Regions from separate parts of the Kitasatospora sp. NPDC002965 genome, predicted to be linked through region 2. Evidence: riboswitches for the same ligand, from Rfam matches in the RefSeq annotation. Region 2 holds a riboswitch; each other region holds the start of a gene.
What was found. A riboswitch is a leader RNA that binds a small molecule or an ion and turns the genes downstream of it on or off. The one in region 2 is predicted to bind cyclic di-AMP.

Region 1 (7,448 bases), on a different contig from region 2:
CCTCCTGCGCGGCGTTGTGCCGCTCGGAGGCCTGCTCGGCCTCCTCGTACAGCTGCTCCACCTGGGCCTTGACGTCCTTGCGGTTGGCGGGCCCGTCCGGGGAGCCGGGCGCCGCCTGGGCGGTGCCTCCGGTCGCCACACCCAGCGCGGTGGTGGCCGCCGCGGTGAGCACCAGCGCCCGGGCGAGGGCGTGCGCACCTGACAGCGGGGAACGGCGGTGCACGGGCATGCGGCGTCGGCTCCGATCCTGCGGCAACGGCCCGCCGCCGCCCCGGGGAGGACGGCTGGAAGCGGGAGTCCGGTGGCAGACGTTAGCGAGTCCGGGCAACCGAGTCCAAACCCCTCCCAACCCGAATATTTGACCCTCAATCGGACATCAGCCCGAGCGGGGGAAAAGCCGCAGGCCCGGCCTCCCCTCGCGGGGAGACCGGGCCCGTACGGACCGCGTGATCGGGGATCAGAGGCGCACGATGGAGTTGACCGGCATGTTGGAGGCCGCCTCGTAACGCACCGACGCACCCGGCTTGGGGGCGTGGATGACCTGACCGCCGCCCACGTAGATGCCGACGTGGTGCCGGTCGCCGTAGAAGATGACCAGGTCGCCGGGCTGGGCCTGGGAGATGTCCGAGCCGATCCGGGTACCGGCGCCGGCCTGCGCCTGCGAGGTACGCGGCAGCGACACGCCCGCCTGGGCGTAGGCCCAGCCGGTGAGGCCGGAGCAGTCGAAGCTGCTCGGGCCGGTGGCGCCGTAGACGTACGGGGCACCGAGCTTGCTCTCGGCCGCGGCGATCGCGGCGGCGGCGCGCGAGCTGTTGGCGGCGGGCGCGGCCGGCTTCGGCGCCGCCGGAGCGGAGGAGGCCGGCGCGGCGGGCGCCTGGGTGGACGGAGCCTGGGTGGACGGCGCGCTGAGGTTGGTGCGGTCGTTCTCACGGGAGGCGCGCTCGGCGTCGGCCTTCGCCTTGGCGACCTTGGCGGCCTCGGCCTTGGCGGCGTCCGCCTTCGCCTTGGCCTCGGCGGCGGCCTTCTCCTCGGCCGCGCGGATCGCCAGGCGCTCCTGCTCGCTGAGGGTGTTGAACAGGTCCTGGGCCTTCGTCAGCTTGGCCTGGACCTCCTCCTTGGAGGTCTTCAGCTGCTGGGTGGTGGCCTCCAGCTCGCCGAGCTTGTTCTGGGTCTCGGTGCGGTCCTGGTCGAGCCTGCGCTGCTGCTCCTGGAGCTCCTTCAGCGCGCCGGACTGGGTCGAACCGGCCTGGTTCAGGGCGTCGGCCTGGTTGAGGAAGTTGTCCGGGCTGGAGGAGAGCACCAGCTGGACGGTCTGCGATATGCCGCCGGTGCGGTACTGCTCGCCGGCGATCTCGGCGAGGCCGCCCTGCGCCTCGGTCACCACAGCCTGCTGACGGGCCACCTTGTCCTGGAGGTCGCCGACCTGCTTCTGCAGCTCCTGCTGCTTGGCCTGGGCGCCGTTGAGCTTCTCGGTGGCGATCTCGGCCTGCTCGTTGAGCTGGTCGACCTGCTCCTTGACCTGGTCCTTGGTCGGCGTCGGGTCGGCGTGGGCGCCGGACTGCGCGGAAAGGGCGACGGCCGCGGCGGCGAGGCCGGTCATGATCGAGACCCGGGTGCGGCCGGCGGGCTTGGGACGACGATGGGACGCCACGAAGGCGGACTCCTTCTTCCTCATCCGCCTACCGGGTGAGCTGACGGGTTCGGGCGGAAGCGTGCCCTACGACGCCTCACCGGCCGCTCACGCGACCGACCTGGCGCCGATTCACCCCGGAGGAACGTGGTTCCCCGGCTCCACTCCACAGCGCCCCCGACTGCTGGGCTCTCACTCGGACGGGCGACTGCCCGTCCCGCTGTTTCACGAACTCGGCGGGAACCACCGCCGCCACCCGGGCTGGGTGATCGACTGTGCGGTGGTTCGAGGTACGACCCTAGTAACAGATCCGTGATCCGTTCAAATCCTTGTCGGAAAAAAGCTAGAAGAATACCGAAGTTCATTTGTGAATATGACCGGGTGTGACCAGCGCCGTACACGGAGCTGATCGTTCCTCACCTCGCGGTCGAACCGGCGGCCGAAACACCCGCGCCACCCCCGTTCGGAGGTGGCGCGGATCACAGGGCCTTCGGCGGGCCCGCGGGCGTGTCGTGGCGGACCGTCAAACGGCCGGACACCCCGGCGCGTCAGACGCGGCGGATCGTGTTGATCTTCATCCCGTCGGCCTTCATCACCTTGATCACGTCACCGGTGCGGGGCGCGTGCACCACCATGCCGTTGCCGATGTACATCGCGACGTGGCTGCGGTCGTCGCGGTAGATGATCAGGTCACCCGGCTGCGCCTCGGCGAGCGACGGCACCCGGGTGCCGTAGTTGCCCTGGGCCTGCGAGGTACGCGGCAGCGAGACCCCGGCCTTGCCGTACGCCCAGACCATGAGCCCCGAGCAGTCGAAGCTGTTCGGGCCGGTGGAACCCCAGCCGTACGGCTTGCCCTGCTGGGCCATCGCGAGGGCCACCGCGGAGCCGGCCATGCCGGAGGCCTTCGGGAGCTCACCCAGGTCCGGGCGCTCGGTCCCGCGCGAGGCGCGGTCGGCCTGCTGCTGGGCCGCCTTCAGGGCCGCACGGTCGGCGGCGCTGAGCGAGTTCAGCAGGTCCTGGGCCTCCTTGAGCTTCTTGTTCACCTCCGCCTTGGACTGGTTCAGGTCCTTGGTGGTGGTGTCCAGCGAGGCCAGGACGGCGGCCGCCTCGACCTTCTGCTGGTCCAGCCGGCGCTGCTGGTCCTGGAGCCCCTTGAGCGCCTCGGCCTGGCTGGAGCTGGCCTGCTGAACGCTGCTGGCCTTGTCCAGGTAGCCGGACGGGTCGGAGGAGAGCATCAGCTGGACCGACGGGTCGATGCCGCCGGTGCGGTACTGCGCACCCGCGACCTCGGCCAGCCCGGCCTGAAGCTGGGTCATCTGCTCCTGACCGCGGGCCACCTGGTCCTGGAGCTGGTCAGCCTGCTTGCGCAGCTGGTCGGCCCGCTCCTTGGCGCCGTTGAATCGCTCGGTGGCCTGTTCGGCCTCCTCCTGCAGCTGGTCGATCTGCGCCTTGACGTCGTCCTTCTTGGGCGACGGGCTCGGCGCGGCGTGAGCGGCGACCTGGGCGGAGAGAGCGACCGCGGTCGCAGCGGCCGCGGTGAGCACGGTGACTCGCGCGCGGCTCGGCTGCTTGGGACGGCGGTGGGAGGCCAAAAGACCGGCTCCTTCTTCCAATGGACTCACCTGAACGGGTGAGAATCCGGAAAATAGGTTTGACGCCAGACACTAGTGAAGATCCACGCTTTGCGCCACTCCCCCGTTGGCGTGAACCCGTCCCCCACTCCCTGACTTCACGAGACCCTCACATCGCCGCAATCCCGGCGCTGACCAGGCGTCATTCCCGCCCGCTCGGAACCGGCGCACGGCTACGGCCGGGCCAGCCGATTGAGCAGCAGAACGGAGGCTACAGGGCGCGCGCCCGCCTTCCGTACGCCCTCCGCGACCTCCCGGTCGGTGGAGACCACCACCACCGGGCGCCCCTGCGGCTCGGCCCGCACCAACCGGCGGATCAGCTCGTCCGCCGTCTCCCCCGTTCGGCTGAACCGCACCCGCACGCCGCGCGGCGGCGCCATGATCACCGGCACGTCCAGGTCCTGCCCGTCGAACACGCAGGTGACCTCCGCCTGGGTGCGCTGCGCCAGCATCGCCAGCCCGCCCAGCAGCCGGATCCGCTGCTGCTCCAACGGCAGCGTCGGGTAGCCCGTCTTGGTCACGTTGTAGCCGTCCACCACCAGATGGACCTGCGGGATCGCCAGCAGCTGGTCCAACAGCGCCGGGTCGTCCTCCGCCAGACCGCGCCGCGCCACGTCGTGCGGCGAGGCCGAACCCGGCACCACCGCCTCCACCAGGTCCGCCGGACGGATCTGGGACACCGGGAGCGCCAGCTCCCGCTGCAGCCCCTGGGCCGACTGGAGGACGGCGTCCAGCAGCAGCCGCAGCCGCATGTCCTCGACGCTGCGCCCCTCGCGGGCCGACCGGCGGCCCTGCTCGACGGCGGTCTCCAGCTCCGACACCCGGTGCCGCAGCCGCCGCGTCTCGCTCTCGCCGGCACTCCGCTCGGCCGCCGCCTGCGCCTTGACCGCCTCGAACTCGACGGCCAGCTTGCGGGTCTCGGCCTGCGCCCGGCGGGTGTCGCTCTCCAGCGAACGGACCTTCCGGCGCAGCGACTCGGCCTCCTTGCGGACGTCCTCCGACTCGCTCCGCTGCCGGTCGAGGTCGGCACGGGCGGCGGCCCGCACCTCGGCCAGCTCGGCCTGCAGCTTCTCCACCAGCCGGGCCGCCTCGGCCGCCGCACCTTCGGCGCCGGCCCGCTCGGCCTCCTCGCCCGCCTCCGCGACCAGGCGGCTCCAGCCCGCCGACCGGACCAGGTAGGCGGCGGCGGCCACGTCCATCGGATCGGCGGCACCCGGAACGGTGCCCGACTCCAGCGCCCGGACCAGATCGGGCTGGCCCAGCCGCAGCCGCTCCGCTATCCGCACGCGGAAGGCCGGCTCGGACTCCAGCGCGGCGGCCAGCGCGGTGGCCGCGTACTTGGCCCGACGGGCCGGGGTGAACTTGGCGTACTGGCGCAGCGACTGGGGCAGCTCGCCGAGCGGCAGCCCGCCGAGCGCGTCGGCGGCCAGGCCGACCACCCGTCGGCGCACCCCCTCGGGCAGCGGCCGGTCCAGCTTCTCGGCAGGCGTCTCCGCGGGCGCACCGGCAGGCGTCTCGGTGGGCGTCCCCGCGGGCGCACCGGCAGGCGTCTCGGTGGGCGTCCCCGCGGGCGCACCGGCAGGCGTCTCGGTGGGCGTCTCGGTGGGCCGTTCGTCGGACGGCTCCTCCGCCGTCGACGGCGTCAGCCCGTCACGGTCGCCCGTCCCACCGGCACCGGAGGGCCCGTCGTGCCCACCCTGCTCGCCCGGCCCGCCCGGCCCGTCGACGGCTGCCGCCGGTTCGTCACCGCCACCGGGCTCCTCACCGCCGGCCACCTCGGCCGCGGCGTCGGAACCGAAGGGAGCGGCCACGGCCGCGTCCGGCGCCTGCGCGTCCACAGCGGGCTGCTGCCCCTGCGGCCCGGCGGGCTCCTTCGCTGCGTCCACCACGTCCTCGGCTCCGATCCTGGTCCAGCGGGCGACGGCCGGCGGCCGGCACCCGCGTCACACCCCGTGCGTTCTCTCTGTATTGTCCCGTGCGGTGGACCGCCACGCCGTGTGCCGTCCACCGCACGGGCGGGGCATCAGCCCTGCTCGCCGACGGCCTCGGGCCCGGCGTCCGCCGCACCCGGGCGGGCGACCAGCTCGACCTGGTCCACCGCGTTGCACCAGCGGCATCGCACCGACTCGACGGTCTCGCTGAGGACCTGGGTCTCCTCGACCTTGGAATCGCCGGCCAGGTCGAAGTGGAGGAACTCGGTCACCCGGGCGGTGCGGGTGACGTCGAAACGGGTCAGGTTTCCGCAGAGCGTGCAGCGCCAGCGCGTCTCGGCGGTCAGAGCGGGGACAGTCATCGGGGGTCCTCTCGGGTGGTCCCTGGATGGGCTCAGGCGCTCCCCCCGGAGCCCCGGCGTCGGCGGCGGGAGGCGGGAAGGCCCGCCCCAAGCCTATTGCCTGGGGCAACCTTCGTGACCACCGGTCACGGCGATCACCGCCTTGGGCCACCTGCCGTAACGACGCGGTCCCGCCCGGTCCGCCGGAGGGATGCTTGGCGGCATGGCGATCCCGGTCCTCGACCACGCCGGTGCACGGGACGGCCGACCGGCCGCCGCCGCTCCGGCCGTCTGCTACGCGCTGATCGCGCTCAACACCGTGGTCTTCCTGTTCGGGCCCGCCGCCGGACTCAATCCGCTGTACGGGCGCGACCAGGCCCGGGTCTGTGCCGAGCAGCGCTACGAACAGCGCTGGGGGGCCGTGCCGGCCGAACTGCTGGCCGGGCATCCGCTCACCGCCGAACAGCTGGCCGAGGCCCCCGACCCGGTGCCCGGCTGCCCGGCCGCGCCGACCCCGGGGAAGCACCCGGCGCTCTCGGTGCTCAGCGCGCTCTTCCTGCACGGCGGCTGGCTGCACCTGCTGGGCAACCTGCTCTTCCTCCACGTCTTCGGCCCGACCGTCGAACGGCGGCTCGGCCGCCCCCGGTTCGTCCTCTTCTATCTGGCGGCCGGGGCGGTGGCCACCTACGGCTTCGCGCTCGCCGAGGCGCACACGGCGGACTCGACCCGGGTGCTGATCGGCGCCTCCGGGGCGATCTCGGCCGTTCTCGGCACCTACCTCCGCCTGCACCCGCGGGCCCGGGTCACCACGCTCGTCCCGCTGCTGCTCTTCCTCCCGCTGCGGTTCCCGGCCTGGCTGGTGCTCGGGCTCTGGTTCGCCCTGCAGTGGTGGTCGGTCCATTCGGCGGGGCCGGGGGTCGCCTACCTGGTGCACGTGATCGGCTTCGCGGCCGGCTTCCTCTACGCCTGCACCCTGGCCGAGCGCCGCCCCCGGGCCGCCCGCCGCCCGCGACCGTCCGGCTGACGCCCGATACGCTGGCGGCACCTCACAAAGGAGCTCGCACCGTGATCACCGCCATCGTCCTGATCAAGACCAGCGTCGACCGCATCCCGGAGATCGCCGAGGCGATCGCCGCCATCGAGGGCGTCAGCGAGGTCTACTCGGTGACCGGCGGGTACGACCTGGTCGCGATGGTGCGGGTGCGGCGACACGACGACCTCGCCGAGGTGATCCCCGGCCGGCTCAACAAGGTCCCGGGCGTGGCCCACACCGAGACCCAGATCGCCTTCCGCACCTACTCCCAGCACGACCTGGAGGCCGCCTTCGCGATCGGCCTCGACGCCTGACCCCGTCAGGCGCCCGGCCGGCGCTCCGTCAGGCTCCCCGACGGGTGTCCGCGACGCAACGGCCGCCCTCGTTGCGGTAGTTCCAGGCCGCCCCGTCCGTGACCAGGTCGCGGACGGCGGTCAGGAACCGGTCGATGTGCTCGTCCGGGGTGCCCGCGCCGAAGCTCACGCGGATCGCGTTCAGGCTGCGCTCGCCCGGCAGCGAGGGCTCGGGCGCACCGCACTCGGACGGCGCGACGTCCTCGTCGCCGAGCAGGGTGCGGAGCAGCGGGTGCGCACAGAACAGGCCGTCGCGCACGCCGATGCCGTACTCGGCGGAGAGCGCGGCCGAGAAGTGCGAGCTGTTCCAGTCCTGGACGACGAAGGAGAGCACGCCCACCCGGGCCGACTCCGGGCCGAACAGGTTGAGCACCTTGACCTGCGGGATCTCCGCCAGTCCGGCCTTCAGCCGCTCGACCAGCACGCGCTCGCGGGCCTCCAGCGCGTCGAAGCCGGCCTCGGTCAGGGCCCGGCAGGCGGAGGCGATCGCGTACGCGCCGATCACGTTCGGGGAGCCGGCCTCGTGCCG
Region 2 (7,448 bases):
GTCGTGGGTGCGCTCCATCTCGTCCAGCAGGGCCTGCTGGTCGTGCGCCATCACGAGGATCCGGCGGGCCACGCTGAGGAACGCCCGCTGGGTGGAGGCGTTGAGCTCCTGTTCCTGCTGGACGGCGGCCAGTTCGGCGCCGCGGCGGCTCAGTTCGGCGGTGAGCTGTTCCTTGAGGCGGTCGATCTCGCGCTGCTGCTGGGTGACCCGACGTCGCTGGGTGGCGGAGACCGCGCGGTAGCGGGCGGCGGCCACGAGGGCGAGGGCGGCGAGTACGCCGGTTGCCGTTGCGCACCACTGAGTCATCGTCACGCCGCGAATTCTAGGGTGATGATCCTACGAAGGTGTGAACGGATCTCGCCAAGTGACCAGAACTCGTCGATATCCCGTCAATAGCACGCCGATCCACCGTTCTTCGGGCCCGACCGGACGGTCACCGAACACTTCGTCCGCGCCCGTGCAAGGGCCTTATTGCCCTGATGACAAGCGGTGCAGCAACAGGAGGGCGACGTCGTCCGGACGGGAGCGGCGTTCGGTCACGTTCAACGTGAGCAGATCGGCCAGCCGCTCCAGCGCCGGCCCCGGCCCGACCCGGACCGGACCGGTGTTGCGCGCCCACAGCTCCAGCCCGCCGAGCATCCGGTGCACCGACTCGTCGTAGTCCTCCTCCCGGTCCTCCACCAGGCCGTCGGTGTAGGCGAGCAGCGTCTCGCCGGGCGCCAGGTGCTCCACCACCAGCGGGTAGGGCGCGTCCGGGTCGACGCCCAGGGGCGGTCCGCCGGGCAGCTCCAGCTCCACCGCCCGGGCGTTCTCGGCGATCCGGACCGGGGCCGGGTGCCCGGCGCGGGCCGCCCGCAGGGTGCCGTCCGCCGGATCGAGCGTGAGGTAGAGGCAGGTGGCGAACAGGTCGGTGTCCAGCTCGGTGAGCAGCCGACTGGTCCGGGACAGCGTGGCGGCCGGGTCGTGCCCGTCCGTGGCGTACGCCCGGAGACCGCTGCGCAGCTGCCCCATCACGGCCGTCGCCTCGGCGTTGTGGCCCTGGACGTCACCGATCACCAGGCCGATCCGGCCCTCCGGCAGCCGCAGCAGGTCGTACCAGTCGCCGCCGATCTGCATGCCCTCGGTGCTCGGCAGGTAGCGGGCGGCGCTGGCGATCCCGGGCAGCCGGGGCAGCGAACGCGGCAGCATCGCGCGTTGCAGCTCGGTGGCCCGGTGGTGGTGGGTGTCGTAGAGCCGGGCGCGTTCCAGCGACTGGGCGAGGATGCCGGCGAACGCCGAGTAGAGGGTGCGGTCCTCGCGGCCGAAGGCGCGTTCGGTGGCGAAGGTGATCAGGCAGGAGCCGACCTGCCGGCCGGAGGCGATCAGCGGCAGCACCGCCCAGGCCGCCGGGGCGAGCGGCCCGTCCCCGGTGCTGCCGTCCCCGCCCTGCCCGTCCGGGTCCTGTCCGTCCCCGCCCTGCCCGTCCCCGTTCCCCGCCTCCGCCGACGCCCCCCGCCCGGGCCCGCCCGGGCCCCGCGCGGTCCGGCCGGGCTCGCTGAACAGGGGTGCGGAGCGGGCCAGGGCGCGCTGCATCACCCCCTCCGAGAGGTCGGCCAGCCGGGTCAGCTCGGTACGCCGCGCACCGCCGTAGACGGTGTGCGAGACGGGCAGCAGCCGGCCCTCGTCGACCAGGTCGAGCACGATGCCGGCGGCGCCGAAGGCCGGCCGGGCGACATCGGTGACCGTCGTGGTCACGTCCCGGACGGTGACCGCCCGGGAGAGGGCCCGGGTCAGGGCCAGCAGCAGGGCGGAGCGGGCTCCGACGGCCGGGGTGCCGCTCTCCGGGGCGGCCGGGCGCTCCTCGGGCGCGCGGCCGTGGTCGCGGTCGGCGAGCAGTCCGGCGATCCGGACCGGCCGGCGGTGCACGTCCAGCATCACCTCCCCGGTCTCCTCGATCCGGATCACTCCGCTGCCGCCCCGGCGCGGTACCCGGTAGCGGATCCGGTACGGACCGCCGGTGGCGAGCGCCTCGGCGAGCGCGGCCTGGACGTCGGGCAGGTCCTCGGGGTGGACGAGCAGGTCGAGGTCCGGTGCGGGGGCCGGCCCGCTCCCGTCCGGTGCGGGTCGGCCGACCAGCCGGTGGGCGTGGGCGTCCCAGTAGGTCTCGCCGGTGACCAGGTCGCGCTCGAAGGCGCCGTGTCCGGCGGCCCGGAGGGCGAGCGAGAGCATCGGGTGGCCCGGTGCGGAGGCCGGACCGGTGCCGTCGGGATCCGGCCCGGGGCGCACACCGCCCGGCCCGCGCCGTCCGGCCGACCCGTGCGACCCGGCCGACCCGCCCGGCGCGGCGGGTGCGCCCCGGTCGGTCCGGGCCCGGCGTTCGGGGTGTGCGTGGTCGAGCAGGTGGGCGAGCCGGTGGGCGCAGGCGTCGCCGAGGGTCTCCAGCACGTCCAGGTCGCGTCGGGGGACGGTGCCCCGGTGGGCGAGGGCGAGGGCGAGCACGCCCACCGGTTGTTCGTCGACGACCATCGGCAGGGCGATGACGGCGACCATTCCGGTGCCCATCCCGGCGTTCCGATTGGGGTAGTCGACGCTGGTGCGCTCGGGGCTGAGGAGGTACGGCCGGCGCAGCCGGAGCGCCGTCGCGGCGGGGAGGTCACCGGCCGGATCGACGACGCCGTAGCGCTCGTGGGCCCAGTCGGGGAGGCCGTGGGAGGCGGTGAGCCGGAGCATTCCGGTGGAGTCCAGCAGGTAGAGCGCGGAACCCTCGCCGGTGATCCAGGCCGGCCCCTCGGCGAGGACGGTTCCGAGCAGTTCGGCGGCGCTGGTGCAGCCGAGCAATAAGCGGACACAGCGCATGGCACTGCGCGCGGTGGGGCTGCTGCGCGGGTCCACGGGATTTCCGGCCTTTCCGGTTCCTTATGAGCCAGTCAATTCTTAATACCCTATTTCCAGTGCTGGCGAGCGGTAGCCCGGACGGCGTACCGGACTCGGGGTCCGGCCGTCGGTGGTGCCCGCCCTGCGTCGCCGGTGGGCGGCCCTTCCGGACGGCCGTCCGCCGGCCGGGCCAATCTAACCCCTGGTGGTCGATTGATCCCGTTTGTCCGTTCGGAACCGCCCGCGGGGCGGCCGGTGGCGTGGCACCCCCTTCCGGTCCGGTACCCTTCTCCGTGCAGCACGGGGCTATAGCTCAGACGGTTAGAGCGCTTCCCTGATAAGGAAGAGGCCACAGGTTCAAGTCCTGTTAGCCCCACAGCACCGAAGGGCCCGGAGCATCCCCCGCTCCGGGCCCTTCGTCGTTCTCCGCCTGCGGACCGCGGCCCCCGCCCCTTCTCGCCGCCGCAGGCCCTCCCTCCCGCACGGCGCCGGGCGCGGGGCTCGTGGGCCGGGGCCCGAGCGCCGGGACGCGCCGGGACGCCCGCGGGCCCGGGGGCCCTCAGGGCCGGGGCCAGCCGTGCAGTCCGGCCGTCAGCACGGTGATCATCCGGTCCTGGGTGTCCTCCAGGTCCTCGGCGAGCCGGAAGCCGCCGCCGATCGAGAGCGCCGCGAAGCCGTGGGCCAGCGAGCGGAAGGTCCGGGCCGCGTGGATCGCCTCGGAGCCCTCCAGCCCGTACGCGCGCAGCACCGCGACGATCACTCCGACCAGCCGGGCCGCCGCCGCAGCGAGGTCCTCGTCCGGCTGCGGCGCCTGCGGCAGGGCGCCGTACCGGTGCGGGTGCTCGGTGGCGTACGCGTGGTAGGCGCGCAGGACGGCGGCGACGGCGTCGTCCCCGCCGCGTCCGACGGCGGCCTCGGCCAGCCGGTCGGCCAGTTCTCCGGTCACCCGGACCGCGACCAGCCGGCGCAGCTCGGCGAGGCCGCCGCTGACGTGCTTGTACAGCGAGGGGGTGGCGACGCCGGCGCGCCCGGCGACGGCGGCCAGGGTGAGGGCTTCGGGGCCCTGCTCGTCGACGAGGGCGAGGGCGTGGTCGACGACCTGCTCGGGGGTCAGACCGACTCGGGGCACGGCGGGTCTCCAGGGTGCTTCGGTGGTGGCTGGGGCTGCGAGGGGCGCGTACGGCCGCTCAGGGCCGCGCGGAGCCGCTCAGGGCCGGGCCGCGCGGTTTCGGGCCCGGGGGGAGCCGGGCCCCGTGGGCGGCTCAGGCCAGGGCGGCGAGGAAGGGCAGCAGGGCGTCGGCGGTGGCCTGCGGGTGGTCGGCCATCGGGTAGTGCCCGGAGCCCTCGATCATCACCTTCCGCGCGTCGAGCGCGGCGGCCTGCCGGTCGGCGACCAGTTCCGGCTTCGAGAAGTCGGGGTCCTTGGAGCCCATCACGACCAGGGCCGGGCACCGCACGGCGGAGGTCCAGCCGGTGGGCGCGGAGTCCCCGCGGACGTAGCCGCGGGTGGCGGTCTTCCGGCCGGGGGTGCGCATCGCGGCGACCAGCCCGTCGACGTAGGCGTCGTGGTCGGCCGGCTTGGCGGTCGGGTAGGCGAACTTCCGCTGGTACAGGCCCCAGAAGGCCGGCGAGTGGACGAGGAGGGCGCCCATCGCGCCGACCACCGCGCGCTGCAGGGCGTTCGGCGGCGGGTTCTCGACGAAGGCGTCCAGCAGGACGATCCCGGCGACCCGCTCCGGCGCGTCCCCGGCGGCCCTGACCACGGTGGCGCCGGTGTACGAGCTGCCCGCCAGGGCGGCCCGCTCGATGCCGAGGTGGTCGAGCAGGGCGAGGACGTCGCGGGCGATCGCGGCGGGCGAGTAGTCGTCCCAGGTGATCGAGGACTCGCCGAAGCCCCGCAGGTCCATGGTGATCACCCGGCGGCCGGCGGCGGTCAGCAGCGGGCGCAGGTGCCGGTAGGCGGCCCGGCTGTCGAGCATGCCGGGGAGCAGGACGACGGGGACGCCGTCGCCGTGGCCGGAGTCGTCGAAGGCGAGTCGGCCGCCGGGGAGGTCGAGGTAGCGGGTGACGGGGGCGGTGCCGGTCATGGTGGGCCTCCTCGGTCCGCCGCGGGCGGGCTCGCCGCGCGGGTTCGGGTCGTCGGCGACTGCGCCGATAGCCATAAAGCTAAGGCTAATAGCCTTAGCCGTCAAGCTACGACCCGATTCCGAGGGGGGTGGGCGCGGCGGCCGGGCGTGACGACCGGTCCGGCGGCCGGCCCGGTGACCGCTCCCGGCGGAGGCGCCGGGGCGCCCTCCGCCTCAGACCCCCTCCACCTTGAACGGGTCGTGCTCGGCCAGCAGCTTGTCCAGCCGGGCCTGGTCGACCCGGGTGACCAGCTCGGTGGACTCCTGGCGGTCCCGGACCACCTTGGCCAGCGTGAACGCGGAGGTGATGGTGTAGAGCAGGCCGAGGCCGAGGAAGGCCCGGGTCCAGGCCCCGACCGGGAGGTAGGCGATGCCGATCGCGAGGGCGACGGCGGACAGGAAGAAGGACAGGACGGCCTGGACGTAGTACGCGGCCGTGGTGCGTGACTGCATCGGTGTGCTCATGGCGCCAGGATGGCCGCGCGGACTCCGGTCGCACATGAGTAGAGGTACTCAGATGGGGGGCCGTTCGTTGACGTCCTATCACGTTCGGTAGTGTCAGTTGTCGTCAATCGTCCCAAAACGCCCATCGGACCGCGCGCGTCCGGCCCGTATCCCGTCGTCCTCAACAGATGGCTTGGAATCGGGGGCCTCTCGGATTAACGTTTGATAACGCAGCGCGGTCCCTAACGCCGTAACCAGACGGCACCGTGCGCCGTCGCCTAATCCCGCCGGCCGGCCTTCGGGCAGGCCAGGGAGCCGGGGAACCATGTTCCTTGGGGTGAATCGGCCGGGCCCAGGCCCAGCCGTAGGAGACCTTCCTGCTCCGAACCCGTCAGCTAACCCGGTAGGCGCGAAGGAAGGAAAGGAGCGCGCCTCCGTGGCGTCGACGCACACCCCGGCACACCCGTCCGGCTTCTCCGCCGGTACCCAGCTGCTCGACCACCCCCGCACTGCGGCCCACCCGGGCCTGTTCGGCGGCCCGGCGGACGAGACCGCTCCGCAGACCGCCGAGATCAACCGGCACCGGATGCCCCGTCAGACCCGCGGCACCGCTCCGCTGCTCGGCGTCACCGCCGTCGCGGCCACCCTGGGCGCCACCGGCTTCGCCTCCGCGACGCCGGCCGCCGCGCCCGCCGTCGAGGTGCCGGACGAGACCCCGGTCGCCCTCTCGGCCGACCCCGGGCTCGCCCTCGCCGCCAGGATCCAGCAGCAGGCCGACAGCCAGCGCACCGCCGCCGACGAGACCGCCCGGGTGCAGGCCGCCCAGGAGGCCGAGGCCAAGCGCGCCGCCCAGGTCGCCCAGCAGGCGCAGGCCAAGCGCGCCGCCGAGGAGGCCGAGAAGGCCAAGCTCGCCGCCATCAACCTGCCGGTGCGCGACTACAGCCTCTCCGCCCACTACGGCCAGAGCGCCCGCTACTGGGCCCACCTGCACACCGGCCTGGACTTCGCCGCCGACACGGGCACCGCCGTCTACGCGGTCGGCCAGGGCACCATCACCTCGGCCGGCTGGGCCGGGTCCTACGGCTACCGGATCGTCGAGACCCTGCCCGACGGCACCGAGATCTGGTACTGCCACCTCTCCTCGATCATCAAGGGCTCGGGCAAGGTCGTCCCCGGCCAGCAGATCGGCAAGGTCGGCGCCACCGGCAACGTCACCGGCCCGCACCTGCACCTGGAGGTCCGGCCCGGCGGCGGCGCCCCGGTCGACCCGGAGAGCTGGTTCGAGCAGCGCGGCATCAACCCCTGATCCCTGCGACCCCTGCGACCCCTGCCGAGCCGCGCTGAGCCGAGCCCGGCAGCCCCGCGAGGCGCTGCGACCCGTTCGACGCCGAGGAGCCCCGGCGCGGTCCTTCGAGGACCGCGCCGGGGCTCCCGCGCGTCCGTCACGCCCCGGGCCGCTCCCCGGACTCTTCCCCGTGCGGCTCGCCCGACGGGTCGTCCCACCGGTCGTCCGACGGGTCGTCCCACCGGTCGTCCGACGGGTCGTCCGACAGGTCGTCCGACAGGTGGTCCCACCGGGGGTCCGACGGGTCGTCCGGCGTCTCCTCCGGGAGCGCCGCCAGGTAGGCGTCGATCTCCGCCTGACCGGGCTCCGCCGCCAGCTCCGGGAACTCGTCCACCAGCAGCCACGGCAGCCCCGGCACCGTCCACTCGCCGGAGAGCTCCAGCGCCGCCCCGACCGCCGCCTCCTCGAACGCCCCGAAGTCCCCGGCCAGCTCGGACGGCATCGGCCGGCCCAACGCGGTCAGCTCCGCCAGGTTCCGGTAACTGCGCTGCATCAGCCCCTGCTCCAGCAGCCGCCGCGCACCGTCCGACGCCATCCCGACCGCCAGCTCCCTGGTCCCGCCGCCCCAGCCCCCGTCGTCCACCGGGTCCAGTGTGCCGTCCTCCTCCAGCGCCGCGAACGCCGCCAGCCGCTCCTCCTCGGCCAGCCCGCCGAAGGCCTCCAGCCAGGACCGGACCGCG
Region 3 (7,448 bases), on a different contig from region 2:
ACCGACCGGCTGATCGACGGGTTCGCGGAGCGCGGGAGCGCCGACCTGATCCACGAGTTCGCCTTCCCGCTCCCCATCTACGCGATCTGCGACATGCTCGGGGTGCCCGCCGAGGACCAGGACGACTTCCGGGACTGGGCCGGGATGATGATCCGGCACGGCGGTGGCCGGCGCGGCGGTGTGGGGCGCGCGGTGAAGCGGATGCGCGAGTACCTGGCGGAGCTGATCCACCGCAAGCGGGCGGACCTCGGGGACGACCTGATCTCCGGGCTGATCCGGGCCGGCGACCACGGCGAGCACCTCACCGAGAACGAGGCGGCGGCGATGGCCTTCATCCTGCTCTTCGCCGGGTTCGAGACGACCGTGAACCTGATCGGCAACGGCACGTACGCGCTGCTGCGCAATCCCGGCCAGCGCGCCCTGCTCCAGGAGTCGATCGCCCGTGGCGAGAGCGGCCTGCTGGAGACCGGGATCGAGGAACTCCTGCGCTACGACGGGCCGGTGGAGCTGGCGACGTGGCGGTTCGCGACCAGCCCGCTGACCATCGGCGGGGTGCTGATCCCGGCCGGGGACCCGGTGCTGGTCGTGCTCGCGGCGGCGGACCGGGACCCGGCGCGGTTCGCCGACGAGAACACCCTCGACCTGGCCCGCGCGGACAACCCGCACCTGGGCTTCGGGCACGGCATCCACTACTGCATCGGCGCCCCGCTGGCCCGGTTGGAGGGGCGGTCCGCGCTGGCCACGCTGCTCTCCCGGCTGCCCGACCTGCGGCTCGCCGAGAGCCCGGAGAACCTGCGGTGGCGCGGTGGTCTGATCATGCGTGGACTTCGTGAACTTCCCGTGGAATTCACCCCCGAGAAGATGCCCGAAAGGGCCTCTTCGGGGCAGTCGTCCGGTGCTCCGTCCGATCGGTGAGGCGACCCGCGACACGCTGACGGAAGGTCTCCGACCAGGCAGGACGGCGAGATTGAACCGCCACCAACCCGGACATAGCGCCCCCGTTGGTGGGCGATCCATCACCTGACGTGATTTCCGTGTGATACCGACGATATGAGCTTGTGATTGCTCTACGGATCTGTCTACTCTCCGTGGAGTTCGCAGCTGCGAGCCCCGAGCACGGAACGCCGAGTCCTGCCCGTCGTGCCCCGGGAAACCGACCAGACCCTGGGCAGGGGCGGGGGAACCAGGTTTGTTGCCGTCCCCCACGGCTTGGGGTGAAGCCGCCTCGCGCGGCCGGGCCACCTCCCGGTCCGAACCCGACAGCTCACCTCGCAGGCGTGCGGAGAGGGACCTCTTCATGCTGTTCGTCGGAACCGGCCGTCATCGTCGTCGTACCCAGACCGAGAAGGCCATCGCCGTCGCCGGCGTCGCCGGTGTCGGGCTGGCCCTGCCGATCCTCAGCGCCACCGGTGCCTCCGCCGCCCCGGTCTCCACCTGGGACGCGGTCGCCCAGTGCGAGGCCGGCGGCAACTGGAGCATCAACACCGGCAACGGCTTCTACGGCGGCCTGCAGTTCACGCCCAGCACCTGGAAGGCGTTCGGCGGCACCTCGTACGCGCCGCAGGCCAACCAGGCCTCCAAGGCGCAGCAGATCTCGGTGGCCGAGAAGGTCCTCGCCTCGCAGGGGCCGGGCGCCTGGCCGGTCTGCTCCAAGAAGGCGGGCCTGAGCAAGGGCGGCGCCCCGGCGGCGGTCGACACCTCGGCGGACGCCAAGCCGGCCGTCCCGCAGGCCGCCACCCAGCCGAGCGCGCCGCAGACCACCGCCCCGCAGACCAGCGCGCCGAAGCACGCCGCGCCGAAGTCGGCCCAGCAGGAGAAGCCGGCCCAGGCGGCCAAGCAGGCCCCGAAGCACGCCGCGCCGAAGCCGCAGGCCCAGCAGGACCGGCCGCAGGTGCAGCAGTACGGGCAGGCCCCGTCCTTCTCCGGCACGTCCGGCTGGGACGCCGACGCGAAGGTGTTCTGGTACGAGAACAACGGCGGCTGGTACTGGACCAGCCACCAGAGCGTCTACCAGCAGTACGCCGGTCAGGCCGCGGTCCAGGACGCCCGTCCGGCCGCCGCCCAGAGCGCCCCGGCCGCCCAGCAGGGCGCGGGCCACGGCTACACCGTCCGGGCGGGCGACACGCTCGCCGGCATCGCCGCCGGCCAGGGTGTCTCCGGCGGCTGGCAGGCGCTCTACGACGGCAACCGCGGCACCGTCGGCGGCGACCCCGACCTGATCGTCCCCGGCCAGGTGCTCACCCTCGGCTGATGCCGTTTCGCCGGTGGATCGCGAGGGGGGCCGGGTTCGACCGGGTCCGGCCCCTTCGTCCCGATCCGGCCCCCTTCCGTGGGGCAACCAGGTGAACTACCGGCGGGTAGCCGTGCCACACGCTGAGACGGGACCCGGGCCGACGTGGCCCGGAGAGCCCGTGCGGTTAGGCTCTGGTCGTAACGACTCCGCAATCGTCCGGCCGACAGCACCCACCGTCAGCCGAACCTGTTTCCGCTAGGAGATGCCTCGTGCCGTCCATCGATGTCGTCGTAGCCCGTGAGATTCTCGACTCGCGTGGCAACCCCACGGTCGAGGTCGAGGTGGGCCTCGACGACGGCAGCACCGGCCGCGCCGCTGTCCCGTCGGGTGCCTCCACCGGCGCCTTCGAGGCGCTGGAGCTCCGCGACGGTGACAAGAACCGCTACTTCGGCAAGGGCGTGGAGAAGGCCGTCCTGGCCGTCATCGAGCAGATCGGCCCGGAGCTCGTCGGCTACGACGCCACCGAGCAGCGCCTGATCGACCAGGCCATGCTCGACCTGGACGCCACCCCGGACAAGTCCTCGCTCGGCGCCAACGCCATCCTGGGCGTCTCGCTGGCCGTCGCGCACGCCGCCTCCGAGGCCAGCGACCTGCCGCTGTTCCGCTACCTGGGCGGCCCGAACGCGCACGTCCTGCCGGTCCCGATGATGAACATCCTCAACGGCGGCTCGCACGCGGACTCCAACGTCGACATCCAGGAGTTCATGATCGCTCCGATCGGCGCGGAGTCCTTCTCCGAGGCCGTCCGCTGGGGCGTCGAGGTCTACCACACCCTCAAGGGTGTGCTGAAGGAGCGCGGCCTCTCCACCGGCCTGGGCGACGAGGGCGGCTTCGCCCCGAACCTGGACTCCAACCGCGAGGCCCTGGACCTCATCGTCGAGGCGATCCAGAAGGCCGGCTACGTGCCGGGCAAGGACGTCGCGCTGGCGCTGGACGTCGCCTCCTCCGAGTTCTACGAGGACGGCGCCTACCAGTTCGAGGGCAAGGCGCTCACCTCCGCCGAGCTCATCGAGTACTACGCCGGCCTGGTCGCCGCCTACCCGCTGGTCTCCATCGAGGACCCGCTGGACGAGTCGGACTGGGACGGCTGGAAGGCCATGACCGACAAGCTGGGCGACAAGGTCCAGATCGTCGGCGACGACCTGTTCGTCACCAACCCGGCCCGCCTGGCCCGTGGCATCGAGACCGGCACCGCCAACGCGCTGCTGGTGAAGGTGAACCAGATCGGCTCGCTGACCGAGACCCTGGACGCCGTCGAGCTGGCCCAGCGCAACGGCTACCGCTGCATGATGTCGCACCGCTCCGGCGAGACCGAGGACGTCACCATCGCCGACCTGGCCGTCGCGACCAACTGCGGCCAGATCAAGACCGGTGCCCCGGCCCGCTCCGAGCGCGTCGCCAAGTACAACCAGCTGCTGCGCATCGAGGAGATCCTCGACGACGCCGCCGAGTACGCCGGCCGCGGCGCCTTCCCGCGGTTCAAGTACGAGGGCTGACACACACAGCTCCCGCCGGTGCCCCGCCTGTTCACCCCGTAGGGTGGACGGCGGGGCACCGTCGCGACCAGGAGGGGACACCGGAGATGGCAGGCTGGAGGATCCCGGGCTTGGCGGCCCGGCCTCGGTTCACGAGCCGGGCGACCGTCCTCGTGCTGGTGCTCTGCTCGCTGGTGGCGATCCTGGCGTACCCGACGCGGCAGTTCATCTCGCAGCGTTCCGAGATCTCCTCCCAGCGGGCCAAGGCCGAGCACGCCCGGCAGCAGGTCGAGCAGCTCCGCCGGGAGAAGGCCCGCTGGCAGGACCCCGAGTACGTCAAGGTGCAGGCCCGCGCCCGGCTGCACTACGCGATGCCGGGGGAGACCCCGTACATCGCGGTGGACCCGGCCGCCGGGGAGGCGACCAGGTCGTCCGTCGGCGCGCCGCCGCCCGCACAGGGCCCGGCCACCGGGCCGGCCAAGGCGGCCAGGCCCTGGTACGCCGGCATCTGGGACTCGGTGGACGCCGCCGCAGCCCCTGCCGCCGCCCCGGCCGCCGCCTCCGCCCCTCCCTCACCACCCGCCCCCGCCCCCGCTGGAGACAGCTCCTCCCATGACCACTGAGAACCACCCCACCGTCTCCGACGAGGACGTCGCGGCCATCGCCGCGCAGCTCGGCCGGGTCCCGCGCGGCCTGCGCGGCGTGGCCCACCGCTGCCCCTGCGGCAACCCGGACGTCGTGGAGACGGCCCCCCGGCTGCCGGACGGCACGCCGTTCCCGACCCTGTACTACCTGACCTGCCCCAAGGCCGCCTCGCTGATCGGCACCCTGGAGGCGGACGGCGTGATGAAGGACCAGAGCGCCCGGCTGGCCGAGGACCCGGAGCTGGCCGCCGCCTACCGGAAGGCGCACGAGGACTACATCGCCCGGCGCGACGCCATCGAGGTGCTGGAGGGCTTCCCGAGCGCCGGCGGCATGCCGGACCGGGTCAAGTGCCTGCACGTGCTGGTCGGCCACTCGCTGGCGGCCGGCGAGGGCGTCAACCCGCTCGGCGACGAGGCGATCGGCCTGCTGGAGGACTGGTGGGCCAAGGGCCCGTGCGTCTCCCCCGCCGAGGTCACCGCGGCCGGTGAGCGGGTGGCCCGCAACCGGGCCAAGGCGAAGGACGACGCGGCCGTGATCGCGGCCAAGGAGCAGAAGACCGCCGAGCGCGCCGCCAAGCGGGCCTCCCAGGAGGCCGGGGAGGACGGCGCGTGACCGTCACCAGGGTCGCCGCGATCGACTGCGGCACCAACTCGATCCGGCTGCTCGTCGCCGACCTCGACCCGGAGACCGGAGCGATCACCGACCTCGACCGGCGGATGGTGATCAACCGGCTGGGCCAGGGCGTGGACCGGACCGGCCGGCTGCACCCGGACGCGCTGGCCCGCACCTTCGCGGCCTGCCGGGAGTACGCGGAGGTCGTGTCCGGCTTCGGGGTGGACCCCGGGCGGATCCGCTTCGTGGCGACCAGCGCCTCCCGGGACGCCGAGAACAGCGCCGAGTACATCGAGGGCGTGCGCGCCGTCCTGGGCGTGGAGCCCGAGGTCGTCAGCGGCGAGGAGGAGGCGCACCTCTCGTTCGTCGGCGCCACCAAGGAGTTCACCGGCGGTCAGTTCCCGGCGCCGTACCTGGTCTTCGACCTGGGGGGCGGCTCGACCGAGTTCGTGCTCGGGGACGAGGACGTGCGGGCCGCGCGTTCGGTGGACATCGGCTGCGTCCGGCTGACCGAGCGGCACTTCGGCGGAGCCGAGCTGCCCTCGGCGGAGCAGGTCGAGGAGGCGCGGGCGCACGTCCGGGCCGAGCTGGACCGGGCGGCGGAGAGCGTCCCGCTGACCGGTGCGGCCACCCTGGTCGGCCTGGCCGGCACGGTGACCACCCTCTCGGCCATCGCCCAGGACCTCCCCCGGTACGACTCCGAGGCGATCCACCACTCGCGGATGAGCCGCGCCGAGGTGGCCGCGATCGCCGAGCGGCTGCTGCACGCCACCCACGCGGAGCGGGCGGCCATCCCGTCGATGCACCCGGGCCGGGTGGACGTGATCGCCGCCGGAGCGCTGGAACTGCTGGAGATCATGGAGCGGACCGGCGCCGCCGAGGTGGTCGTCAGCGAGCACGACATCCTGGACGGGATCGCCTGGAGCATCGTTTCCTGACCGGGCCCCGCCCCCCCTGCCACGCCGTTTTCCCGGCCCCGGCACCCCGTTGCGGGTGCCGGGGCCGGGGCGCGCCCGGGGCCGTGCGGGAAAGTTCGTGAATTTCTTCACATGGAGATCCCGTCATTCGCCCCGGGGACGGGCCCGGTCCGTCCGATATGTGGGACCGAAGGCCCGCCCGGCATGACAGCCGCTGGATCGCAGGTCCCGTCGCGCCAGAGGTTTGAAAATCGAAATCCTGTGGGGGAACCCGGGCCCCGTACGGATCGTTGCTGCTCAGCGGGGCCGTTCGAACGGACGTGCTCACCGGGGGGCCGGACGGGCCGCGAGGAGTCGACCGGGAAGCGATTTTGGGGGCGCGAAGTGTAGCACGGGGTGTCCAGAAGCTTGTGAGCGGGCTCACGAAGGCTGCTCCGAACGGTGCTGGATACTTTCGGATATGAGCACCACGGAGCGTCCTCGCATCCTCATTGTCGGCGGTGGTTACGTCGGCCTGTATGCCGCGATGCGCATCCTCAAGAAGATGCGTTACGGCGAAGCGACCGTCACGGTCGTCGACCCGCGGTCGTACATGACGTACCTGCCCTTCCTCCCCGAGGCGGCCGGCGGCAACGTCGCGCCCCGCAACCTCGTCGCGCCGCTGCGCAGCGCCCTCAAGCAGGCGGAGGTGCTCACCGGTGCGGTCACCGGTGTGGACCACGCCCGTAAGGTCGCCACCATCCAGCCCGCGGCCGGCGACTCGTACGAGCTGCCCTTCGAGTACCTGGTCGTCGCGACCGGCTCGGTCTCCCGCACCTTCCCGATCCCGGGTCTGGCGGAGCACGGCATCGGCATGAAGACCGTGGAGGAGGCCATCAGCCTCCGCAACCACGTCATGGCGCAGCTGGACAAGGCCGAGTCCACCACCGACGAGGCGATCCGCCGCAAGGCGCTGACCTTCGTCGTCGTCGGCGGCGGCTTCGCCGGCGTCGAGACGATCGCCGAGATCGAGGACATGGCGCGCGACGCCGCCAAGATCTACAAGACGGTCAGCCGCGACGACATGCGCTTCATCCTGGTGGAGGCGGCCAACCGCATCCTCCCGGAGATGGGCCCGGACCTCGGTCTGTGGACCAAGGAGAAGCTCGAAGAGCGTCAGATCGAGATCTACATCGAGACCTCGATGGACTCCTGCGTCGACCAGCACGTCGTGCTGAAGAACGGCGTCGAGGCGGACGCCTCCACCATCGTGTGGACCGCCGGCGTGAAGCCGAACCCGGTGCTGGCCGAGTTCGGTCTGCCGCTGGGCCCCCGCGGCCACGTCGACACCGCGCCGACCCTGCAGGTCCAGGGCTTCGACTACGTCTGGGCCGCCGGCGACAACGCCCAGGTGCCGGACCTCGCCGCCGGCGAGGGTGCCTGGTGCCCGCCGAACGCGCAGCACGCCGTCCGCCAGGCCGCCGTCCTCGGTGACAACGTCATCTCCGGCATGCGCGGGTTCCCGCA
Region 4 (7,448 bases), on a different contig from region 2:
CGGGCGAGCCCGCACCGGGCCGGGGCCGGGCGGGGGCGGACGAGTGGTGCCGACGGGCCGGCGACCGCGTCCACCGCACCGTACGGGACGGCCGAAAAGGAGCCGCCCCCTGCTCCAACACGGCAGAGGGCGGCAGGCGTTGCGCCGGGTAGCCTGGGGTCTCAGCCCAGCAGGGGAAGCGCGGGGAGGGTCAGGAACTCCTCGAACTCCTCGGCCAGGGCGACCTGTTCGAAGAGCTGGGCGGCTTCGCGCCAGCGTCCGGCGGCGTAGGCCTCGGCACCGAGTTCGGCCCGGAGCCCGGCCAGTTCCTCGGCCACCAGGCGGCGCACGAGGTCGGCGGTGGCCTTCTCCCCGGTGTCGGCGAGGACGACGTCGTTGTGGATCCACTGCCAGATCTGCGAGCGGGAGATCTCGGCGGTGGCGGCGTCCTCCATCATGTGGAAGATGGCGACCGCGCCCACGCCGCGCAGCCAGGCCTCGATGTAGCGGACCCCGACCTGGACCGCGTTGTGCAGACCCGCACGGGTGCAGCTGCCGCCGGCGCCCGCGACGTCCAGCAGGTCGGCGGCGGTGACCGGTCCGGCCGGCCCGGGGTTCTCCTTCTGGTGCGGGCGGTCGCCGAGGACGGCGTCGAAGCAGGAGCGGGCGACCGGGACGAGGTCCGGGTGGGCGACCCAGGAGCCGTCGAAGCCGTTGCCCGCCTCGCGCTCCTTGTCGGCGGTGACCTTCACCAGGGCGGCCTCGTTGACCGCGGGGTCCCTGCGGCTGGGGATGAACGCGGCCATGCCGCCGATCGCGTGGGCACCGCGCCGGTGGCAGGTCCGGACGAGCAGCCGGGTGTAGGCGGCCATGAACGGCGAGGCCATGGTGACGCTGTTGCGGTCCGGCAGGATGAAGTGCTCGCCGGCGTCACGGAAGTTCTTGACGATGGAGAACAGGTAGTCCCAGCGGCCCGCGTTGAGCCCGGCGGCGTGCTCGCGCAGCTCGTAGAGGATCTCGTCCATCTCGAACGCGGCGGTGACGGTCTCGATCAGGACGGTGGCCCGGACGGTGCCGTGCGGGATGCCGAGTTCGGCCTGCGCGTGGGTGAAGACGTCGTTCCAGAGCCGCGCCTCCAGGTGGCTCTCGGTCTTCGGGAGGTAGAAGTACGGACCGGAGTTCGGGTCCCCGCCGCCACGGGCGAGCAGCCGGGCGGCGTTGTGGAAGAAGTAGAGGCCGAAGTCGAGGAAGGCGCCGGCCACCGGTTCGCCGTCGACCAGGAGGTGGGTCTCGTCCAGGTGCCAGCCGCGCGGGCGGACCACGACGGTGGCCAGCTCGGCGGCGGGCCTGAGCGTGTAGGCCCTGCCGGCCGGGGAGGTGAAGTCGATCCGGCCCTCGAAGGCGTCGATCAGGTTGAGCTGACCGCCGACGACGTTCTCCCAGGTCGGGGAGGTGGCGTCCTCGAAGTCGGCGAGCCAGACCCGGGCGCCCGAATTGAGCGCGTTGATCACCATCTTGCGGTCGGTGGGGCCGGTGATCTCGACCCGCCGGTCCTGGAGCGCCCGGGGTGCCTCGGCGACCTTCCAGTCGCCGGCGCGGACGGCGGCCGTCTCCGGGAGGAAGTCCAGGGTGCCGGTGCGGGCGATCTCGGCACGGCGCGTGCGGCGGCGGGCGAGCAGCTCGCGACGGCGGTCCTCGAACGCGCGGTGCAGGCCGACGACGAAGGCGACCGCCTCCGGAGTGAGCACCTCCTCGGCCCGGTGGACGCGCGGACCGGCGACAGTGACGACCGGAGCGGCGGGAGAGGCGCCGGGTCCCTGATCTGTAGCCATGAGCAGGACACTCCTAAGACAGTTGATCCTTGAGACGGTTGATCGACAGGTGATCCGAACCCCGGCAAACGGAGGACTTGATTCTGTAAGGTGGAGACTAGTTTCCGCGATACAGAATTTCAACGGTTTGTTGAGGAGATCGCCGAGACTGTACTCCTCCCCCGACAGCGAAGGAAACGCCGGTGGCCCCGACCTCCGACAGCACGTCCGACAGAGCCTCCGACCGGGCCCCGGCCCCGGCCCCGGAGCGCGCCACCGGCGGCGTGCAGTCCGTCGAGCGCGCCTTCCACCTGCTGGAGGCACTGGCCGACTCCGGCGGCGTGGCGACGCTCAGCGAACTCTCCGCCTCCTCCGGTCTGCCCATGCCCACCATCCACCGCCTGGTTCGTACCCTCGTACAGCAGGGCTATGTCCGCCAGGACACGGCACGCCGCTACACCCTCGGCCCGCGGCTCATCCGGCTCGGCGAGACCGCCGGGCGGCTGCTCGGCAGCTGGGCCCGTCCCTACCTGGCCGAGCTGATGGAGGCCACCGGCGAGACGGCCAACCTGGCCGTGCTGGAGGGCGGCGAGGTGGTGTACGTCGGGCAGGTGCAGTCGCGGCGCTCGATGCGGATGTTCACCGAGGTCGGCCGCCGGGTGCAGCCGCACTGCACCGGGGTCGGCAAGGCGCTGCTGGCACAGCTGCCCGAGGAGGAGGCGCGCGCCGTCCTGGGCCCCAACCCGCTGGCCGCCCACACCCCGCACACCGTGACCGACCCGCAGGAGCTGATCCGCCAGCTCGCCGAGGCGCGCGAGCGCGGTTACGTGGTGGACGACCAGGAGCAGGAGATCGGGGTGCGCTGCATCGCGCTCGCCGTCCCCGGCGCGCCCACGCCGACGGCGCTCTCGGTCTCCGGACCGGAGGCCCGGATCCGGGCGCTGGAGGAGCAGGCCGGATCCGCCTCGCTGGTGCCGGTGATGCACGAGATCGCGGCCCGGCTGGGACAGGTCCTGGCCCCCTGACACCGCCCCGCCGGAGGCCCGGCCGAGGCGCTGTCGGAGGCGCTGTCGGAGGCAGTGTCGGAGGGCCGACCGTACGGGACGTCGGAGCCGCCGTCCTCCCCTGCCCGGGTTCGCCCGCCCGGGCGACCCGAGGGCGGGTTGGCCCGGCCGCGGCGGACGGGTCGGTCACTGTGGATCGGGACGTGCCCGCGACGGCGCGGGGCGCACGAACGCAGAGGCAGGGTGAGCGGCGATGTCGCGCAGAGGGTCCGTACGGGGTTTCCTCGGAAGGTCGCTGACGGTGGGGTCCGCGCTGGTGGCGCTGGCCGCCGGACCGGCGTGGGCGTGTCCCGACGCCGACGCGACGGCGGGCACCGACCCGGGCAAAGAGAACGCGGCGACGGCGCCCGCGACGCCCGCCGTCTCCGACTCGGACCTGGAGGTGGTCCGGCTGGACCCGGACGCCGCCGCGCCCGGCGGCACCACCACGGTGCACGCCTTCGTCGGCAACGCCGGACCGGACCGGACGGCCTCGCCGTTCACCGTGGTGGTCACCCTGCCGGAGGGGGTGACGGCCGAGGGGCCGTTCTTCCCGGAGAACTGCTACGAGTTCCAGAACGGCCACCGGGTGCGCTGCACCTTCCCGGCCGGGCTGGGGGTGTACCGCAGCGCGACCGCCCTGATCCCGGTCAGGCTCGCCCCGACCGTCCCCCTCGGAGTCCTGGAGGGCGGCTACGTCGCGGTGCGCAGCGACGACGACCACAACGAGTCGAACAACCGGCAGCCGTTCACGATCCAGGTCGTGCAGACCGACTGAGACCGCCCGCTCCTCCGGGAGCGGACGGTCTCGGGGCCGGTCCTAGCGGTAGACCCGGACGTAGTCCGCGGCGAAGGTGATCGGCGCGGTGCCCTGGGGCGCGGGGTGGTACTGCCCCGCGCTCAGGGACAGGTTGAGGATCAGGTACGCGGACCAGGTGGTGCCGACGCCCTTGCCGTCCGAGAAGACCTTGACGCCGTTGACGTACCAGTCGACGGAGGTGGCGCCGTAGTGGGTGCCGATGGTCACCCAGCCGTCCTTGGCTATCGCCTTGGCGTCCGTGTAGTACAGGTGACCCGGCTTGACATGGTTGGTCAGCTCCAGCAGGTTCGGGTTGTCGGGGTGGTACTCGAAGGTGTCGATCTCCCCGTTGCCGTTCTTCCAGGTCCACAGCGCCGGCCAGGCGCCGGTGCCGGCCGGGAGCTTGACCCGGGTCTCGGCGTAGTCGCCGGTCTTCACCTGGAAGCCCTCGCTGGAGTACTCGGTGGTGAGCAGCCCGGTGTCCCAGGACTGCTTGCCGTTCTCCAGCTTGTTGGCACCCGGCCTGGCGGTGAACGTGGCGGCGCCGCCGCCGACGGTGACGTTGTTCTTGTTCAGCCAGTCGAGCTTGTTGTCGTCGGGGTTGTGGTTGCCGTAGCGGTAGGCGCTGCTGCGGTCGCCGGTCCAGCGGGAGCCGTAGGCGATCGGGCCGCTGAACTCGTCGGACCAGGTGAGCTTCTTGCCCGCGACGGGGGCACCGGTTGCGGGGGGCGTCGTCGGGCTCGTGGTGGGGGGCGCGGTGGGGGTCGTGGTGGGGGGCGTCGTCGGCGACGGGGTGGGGGTCGGGCTCGGCGTGGCGGTGGCGGAGACCACCAGCTGCCGGGAGGGCAGGTTGTGCCAGGCACCACCGAGGTCCTGCCAGAAACCGAACTGGGTGTAGGTACCGGCCGCCAGGGTGCGCGCACCGGTGGTGATCGACAGGCCGCTCGGGCAGATCTGCGCGTTGCTGACGTTGCCGGGGAAGTCGAGGTTGCGGCCGGCCGCGTCGCGGATGCCGACGCCGACGGTCTTGGCGGTGAAGCAGGCCGAGGAGTGGACGGCCAGCGAGGCGGTCGAGGCCTTGCCGGCGACCATGGTCGCCGGGGTGAGGGCGTCCTGGGTGACGGTGGGCGCGGTGGCGGCCTGGGCTCCGGTGAGGGCCGGGACGCCGAGCAGGCCGGCGCCGGTGACGGCGAGCGCTCCGGTGGCGGCGAGGGCGGCGGTGCGGCGCCGGTGGGTGGGGCGGGCGTGGCGGGGCGCGTGGCGCCGGGCAGGCCGGTGCGGGGCAGGGGGCATGGCTGGGTCCTCTACGACGCCTGCGAGGTGAGCTGTCGGGTTCGGGCTGAGGTTGCCCGGCCGCCTGGGGAGCGGCTTCACCCCTAGCCGCAGTCCGGGCGCGGAGGCGCACGGACCGGGCACTGACCTTGGGTCCCCCGCTCCCGTCCGCTGTGGTGCTCGGGTGCCGACCGGCGGGTGGACAGGACTCGGCGTCCCGACGGTGGGAGTCCGCGACAGCGGACGCCCCTGCAGGCTAGGCAGGCCGCCGGGGACCGGACAACCTCGCACGGACGGTTGTCGCGCAGGTCACAGACCCGGGGTCCGCGGATGATCAACGCGCCTGCGGAGTTGATCAGTTGGGAGGAAGCTACGGATCAGGCCCGGCCGGGACCCTCCGGTCCGGGGCGGCACCGGCGCCGCGCTCCCGAGGAGCACCGCGGCCCGGTCGAGGAGGGCCGCCCGGAAGGGCCGCCCGGAAGGACCGGTTCCCCGGCCGGTGGCGGGGTGGAGCGGGAGGCGGCCGGCAGGAGGGCGCGGCAGGAGGACGTCCGGTGCGGGGCCCGGCCCGTCGGCCCCCGTCCCCGTGCCCGAGTACGCCGCGAAAGACGGGGCGGTCGGATAGGTTGGGGATCCAACCGCGCCGGAACCGTCCGGACCGCACCGGGAACCGCATGAGAGACGAGGACCAGCCCCACCATGACCGCCCCCCTGCCCGGCTTCGCCGGCCGCACCTTCCTGTTCCAGGTCGACAACGGCGCAGCCTTCCGCAACGCCTACTCGGCCGACGGCAAGCGGCTGCGCTGGGAGGGCCTCGGTGAGTCGGCCGGCCAGTGGGAGGACGTCGCCCTGCACGTCGCCGAGGTCGGTCCGCAGCTGTACTTCGTCAGCTGGACCGAACAGAGCGGCATCACCGTCAGTCACGTCATGGACCTGGGCCGGATGACGGTCCGCGCGTTCTGGACGTACGAGGGCGAGGGCGGCCGGGTCGGCGAGCTGCACACCGGCACGCTGCAGTCCGTGGCCTGACGGCCGCCTGTCGGCCCCCGGGCCACCGGGCCACCGGGCCACCGGAGACGTGCCGGCCGTCCTGGCCGCCTGCCGATCGGGCCCGGTGGTCAGACCGTCCGGCCGGGAACCACCAGGTGCTGCGAGATCCACTCCAGCGAGGACGGGAGCAGCCTGCTCCAGGTCTCGAAGTTGTGGCCGCCCGTCTCCAGCATGCTGTAGGAGACCTTCATCGGGCTGCGCGTCGCGGCCACGAACGCCTCGGTCTCGCGACGGTAGTCGCCGTCGCCCTCCTTGGTGCCGGCCAGCAGCACGGCCACCTCGGGCTGCGGCAGGTTCTTGAGGCGCCACATCAGGTCGGCCTCGTTACGGCGCTGCTCGCTGCCCTTGAAGAGGTCGCCGGTGGTCGGGTCCTCGGCGGCCCGGTAGTAGCCGGAGAGCGAGACGGCGGTCGGGTAGACCTCCGGGTGGCGCATGGCGAGCTTGAGCGCGCAGTAGCCGCCCGTCGAGTTCCCCATGAACGCCCACGCCCGCGGATCGCCGGAGACCCGGTAGGTCGCCTGGATCGCCGAGGGCACGTCCTTGGTGAAGTACGTCTCGGACTGCGGGCCGCCCGGGACGTCCTCGCACTCGGTGTCCTGCGGCAGGGCCGGCGAGGGACGCACCAGCACCAGGACGGTCGGCTGCATCCGGCCCTCCTGGAGCAGCTTGAGCGCCGCGCCCGGGTAGTTCAGCCGGGTCACGAGGTTCTTGGCGATGCCGGGGAAGCCGGTGCTGACGACCAGCGCAGGGAACTGCTTCTGCTCGTACTCCGGCTGGAAGTACTGCGGCGGCAGGTAGACGTAGCCCTCGGTGGAGAGCCGGGTGGTGGCACCGTCGATGCGGATCTCACGGATCTCGCCGGACTGCTTGGGTTCACGGCCCAGTGCCCCGCCGCCCTTGACCTCGGCGTGCCCGATGGTCTCGACGCGCAGCCGGCCGGAGGCGTCCGCCTTGTTGTGGATGACCACCGGACCGCTGTCGCCGGTGCCCAGCAGGTCGTCCCAACTGCTGTAGAAGGCGAAGTAGTTGTTGGCGACCAGGCCGAGCGCGGCGAGCACGGTGAGCTGCGTCGCGCACAGCGCGCCGATCCGGCCGAGCACCGCCTGCCAGGTCCGCTTCGACAGTCTCGGCCACAGCCAGACCGTCCCGGCCATCGCCGCGACGGCGATCAGGACGGTCAGTGCCAGCACCTTGTGGCTCGTCAGACCCATGTCTTGTTTGCTCCCACGCCTCGTACTCCCCCGCCCCCGGGGGAAGGACACCCGGGAGGGCCGCCCCGGTTCCCCGTTCACAACGGGGGCCGTCGCCGGGGCGCGACCACCCACCCTAGCGGTCCGAAGCGGTGCCCCGGACCCGCCGACCAGCGGTCATCGCCTCGGTCTCCGGGAGGAGACGCCCGCCGCGCGTACGGGCCGGCCTCGCGCGGGAGGGCCCGGCGAAGCCCGCTCCGGACCACGGGAAGGGCGAGGGCGCGGTGGGGCGAGGGCCTCCCGC

Region 1: linked by a shared signal. The riboswitch ahead of ABZY91_RS40280 (NlpC/P60 family protein) and the one ahead of ABZY91_RS19270 (M23 family metallopeptidase) in region 2 are both predicted to bind cyclic di-AMP.
Region 3: linked by a shared signal. The riboswitch ahead of ABZY91_RS32350 (transglycosylase family protein) and the one ahead of ABZY91_RS19270 (M23 family metallopeptidase) in region 2 are both predicted to bind cyclic di-AMP.
Region 4: linked by a shared signal. The riboswitch ahead of ABZY91_RS30590 (glycoside hydrolase family 16 protein) and the one ahead of ABZY91_RS19270 (M23 family metallopeptidase) in region 2 are both predicted to bind cyclic di-AMP.

What each region holds. Positions count from the first base shown of each region.
Region 1 is NZ_JBEXNT010000219.1:1,145-8,592, reverse strand. It holds gene ABZY91_RS40285 (NlpC/P60 family protein) at 1-229, opposite strand, end outside; gene ABZY91_RS40280 (NlpC/P60 family protein) at 458-1,651, opposite strand; cyclic di-AMP (ydaO/yuaA leader) riboswitch at 1,662-1,814, opposite strand; gene ABZY91_RS40275 (NlpC/P60 family protein) at 2,179-3,222, opposite strand; gene ABZY91_RS40270 (NYN domain-containing protein) at 3,435-4,736, opposite strand; gene ABZY91_RS40265 (hypothetical protein) at 5,285-5,554, opposite strand; gene ABZY91_RS40260 (rhomboid family intramembrane serine protease) at 5,757-6,557, shown strand; gene ABZY91_RS40255 (Lrp/AsnC ligand binding domain-containing protein) at 6,599-6,880, shown strand; gene ABZY91_RS40250 (aminotransferase class V-fold PLP-dependent enzyme) at 6,909-7,448, opposite strand, start outside.
Region 2 is NZ_JBEXNT010000045.1:41,851-49,298, forward strand. It holds gene ABZY91_RS19240 (ATP-binding protein) at 1-306, opposite strand, end outside; gene ABZY91_RS19245 (SpoIIE family protein phosphatase) at 469-2,871, opposite strand; tRNA gene ABZY91_RS19250 (tRNA-Ile) at 3,156-3,229, shown strand; gene ABZY91_RS19255 (TetR-like C-terminal domain-containing protein) at 3,413-3,982, opposite strand; gene ABZY91_RS19260 (alpha/beta hydrolase) at 4,116-5,015, opposite strand; gene ABZY91_RS19265 (YiaA/YiaB family inner membrane protein) at 5,154-5,444, opposite strand; cyclic di-AMP (ydaO/yuaA leader) riboswitch at 5,689-5,847, shown strand; gene ABZY91_RS19270 (M23 family metallopeptidase) at 5,860-6,729, shown strand; gene ABZY91_RS19275 (hypothetical protein) at 6,866-7,448, opposite strand, start outside.
Region 3 is NZ_JBEXNT010000115.1:20,939-28,386, forward strand. It holds gene ABZY91_RS32345 (cytochrome P450) at 1-915, shown strand, start outside; cyclic di-AMP (ydaO/yuaA leader) riboswitch at 1,146-1,292, shown strand; gene ABZY91_RS32350 (transglycosylase family protein) at 1,298-2,251, shown strand; gene eno (phosphopyruvate hydratase) at 2,503-3,789, shown strand; gene ABZY91_RS32360 (septum formation initiator family protein) at 3,900-4,391, shown strand; gene ABZY91_RS32365 (DUF501 domain-containing protein) at 4,381-5,025, shown strand; gene ABZY91_RS32370 (Ppx/GppA phosphatase family protein) at 5,022-5,963, shown strand; gene ABZY91_RS32375 (FAD-dependent oxidoreductase) at 6,403-7,448, shown strand, end outside.
Region 4 is NZ_JBEXNT010000103.1:8,173-15,620, forward strand. It holds gene aceB (malate synthase A) at 162-1,811, opposite strand; gene ABZY91_RS30580 (IclR family transcriptional regulator) at 2,075-2,815, shown strand; gene ABZY91_RS30585 (hypothetical protein) at 3,096-3,611, shown strand; gene ABZY91_RS30590 (glycoside hydrolase family 16 protein) at 3,654-4,925, opposite strand; cyclic di-AMP (ydaO/yuaA leader) riboswitch at 4,935-5,083, opposite strand; gene ABZY91_RS30595 (MoaF N-terminal domain-containing protein) at 5,604-5,933, shown strand; gene ABZY91_RS30600 (alpha/beta hydrolase-fold protein) at 6,023-7,165, opposite strand.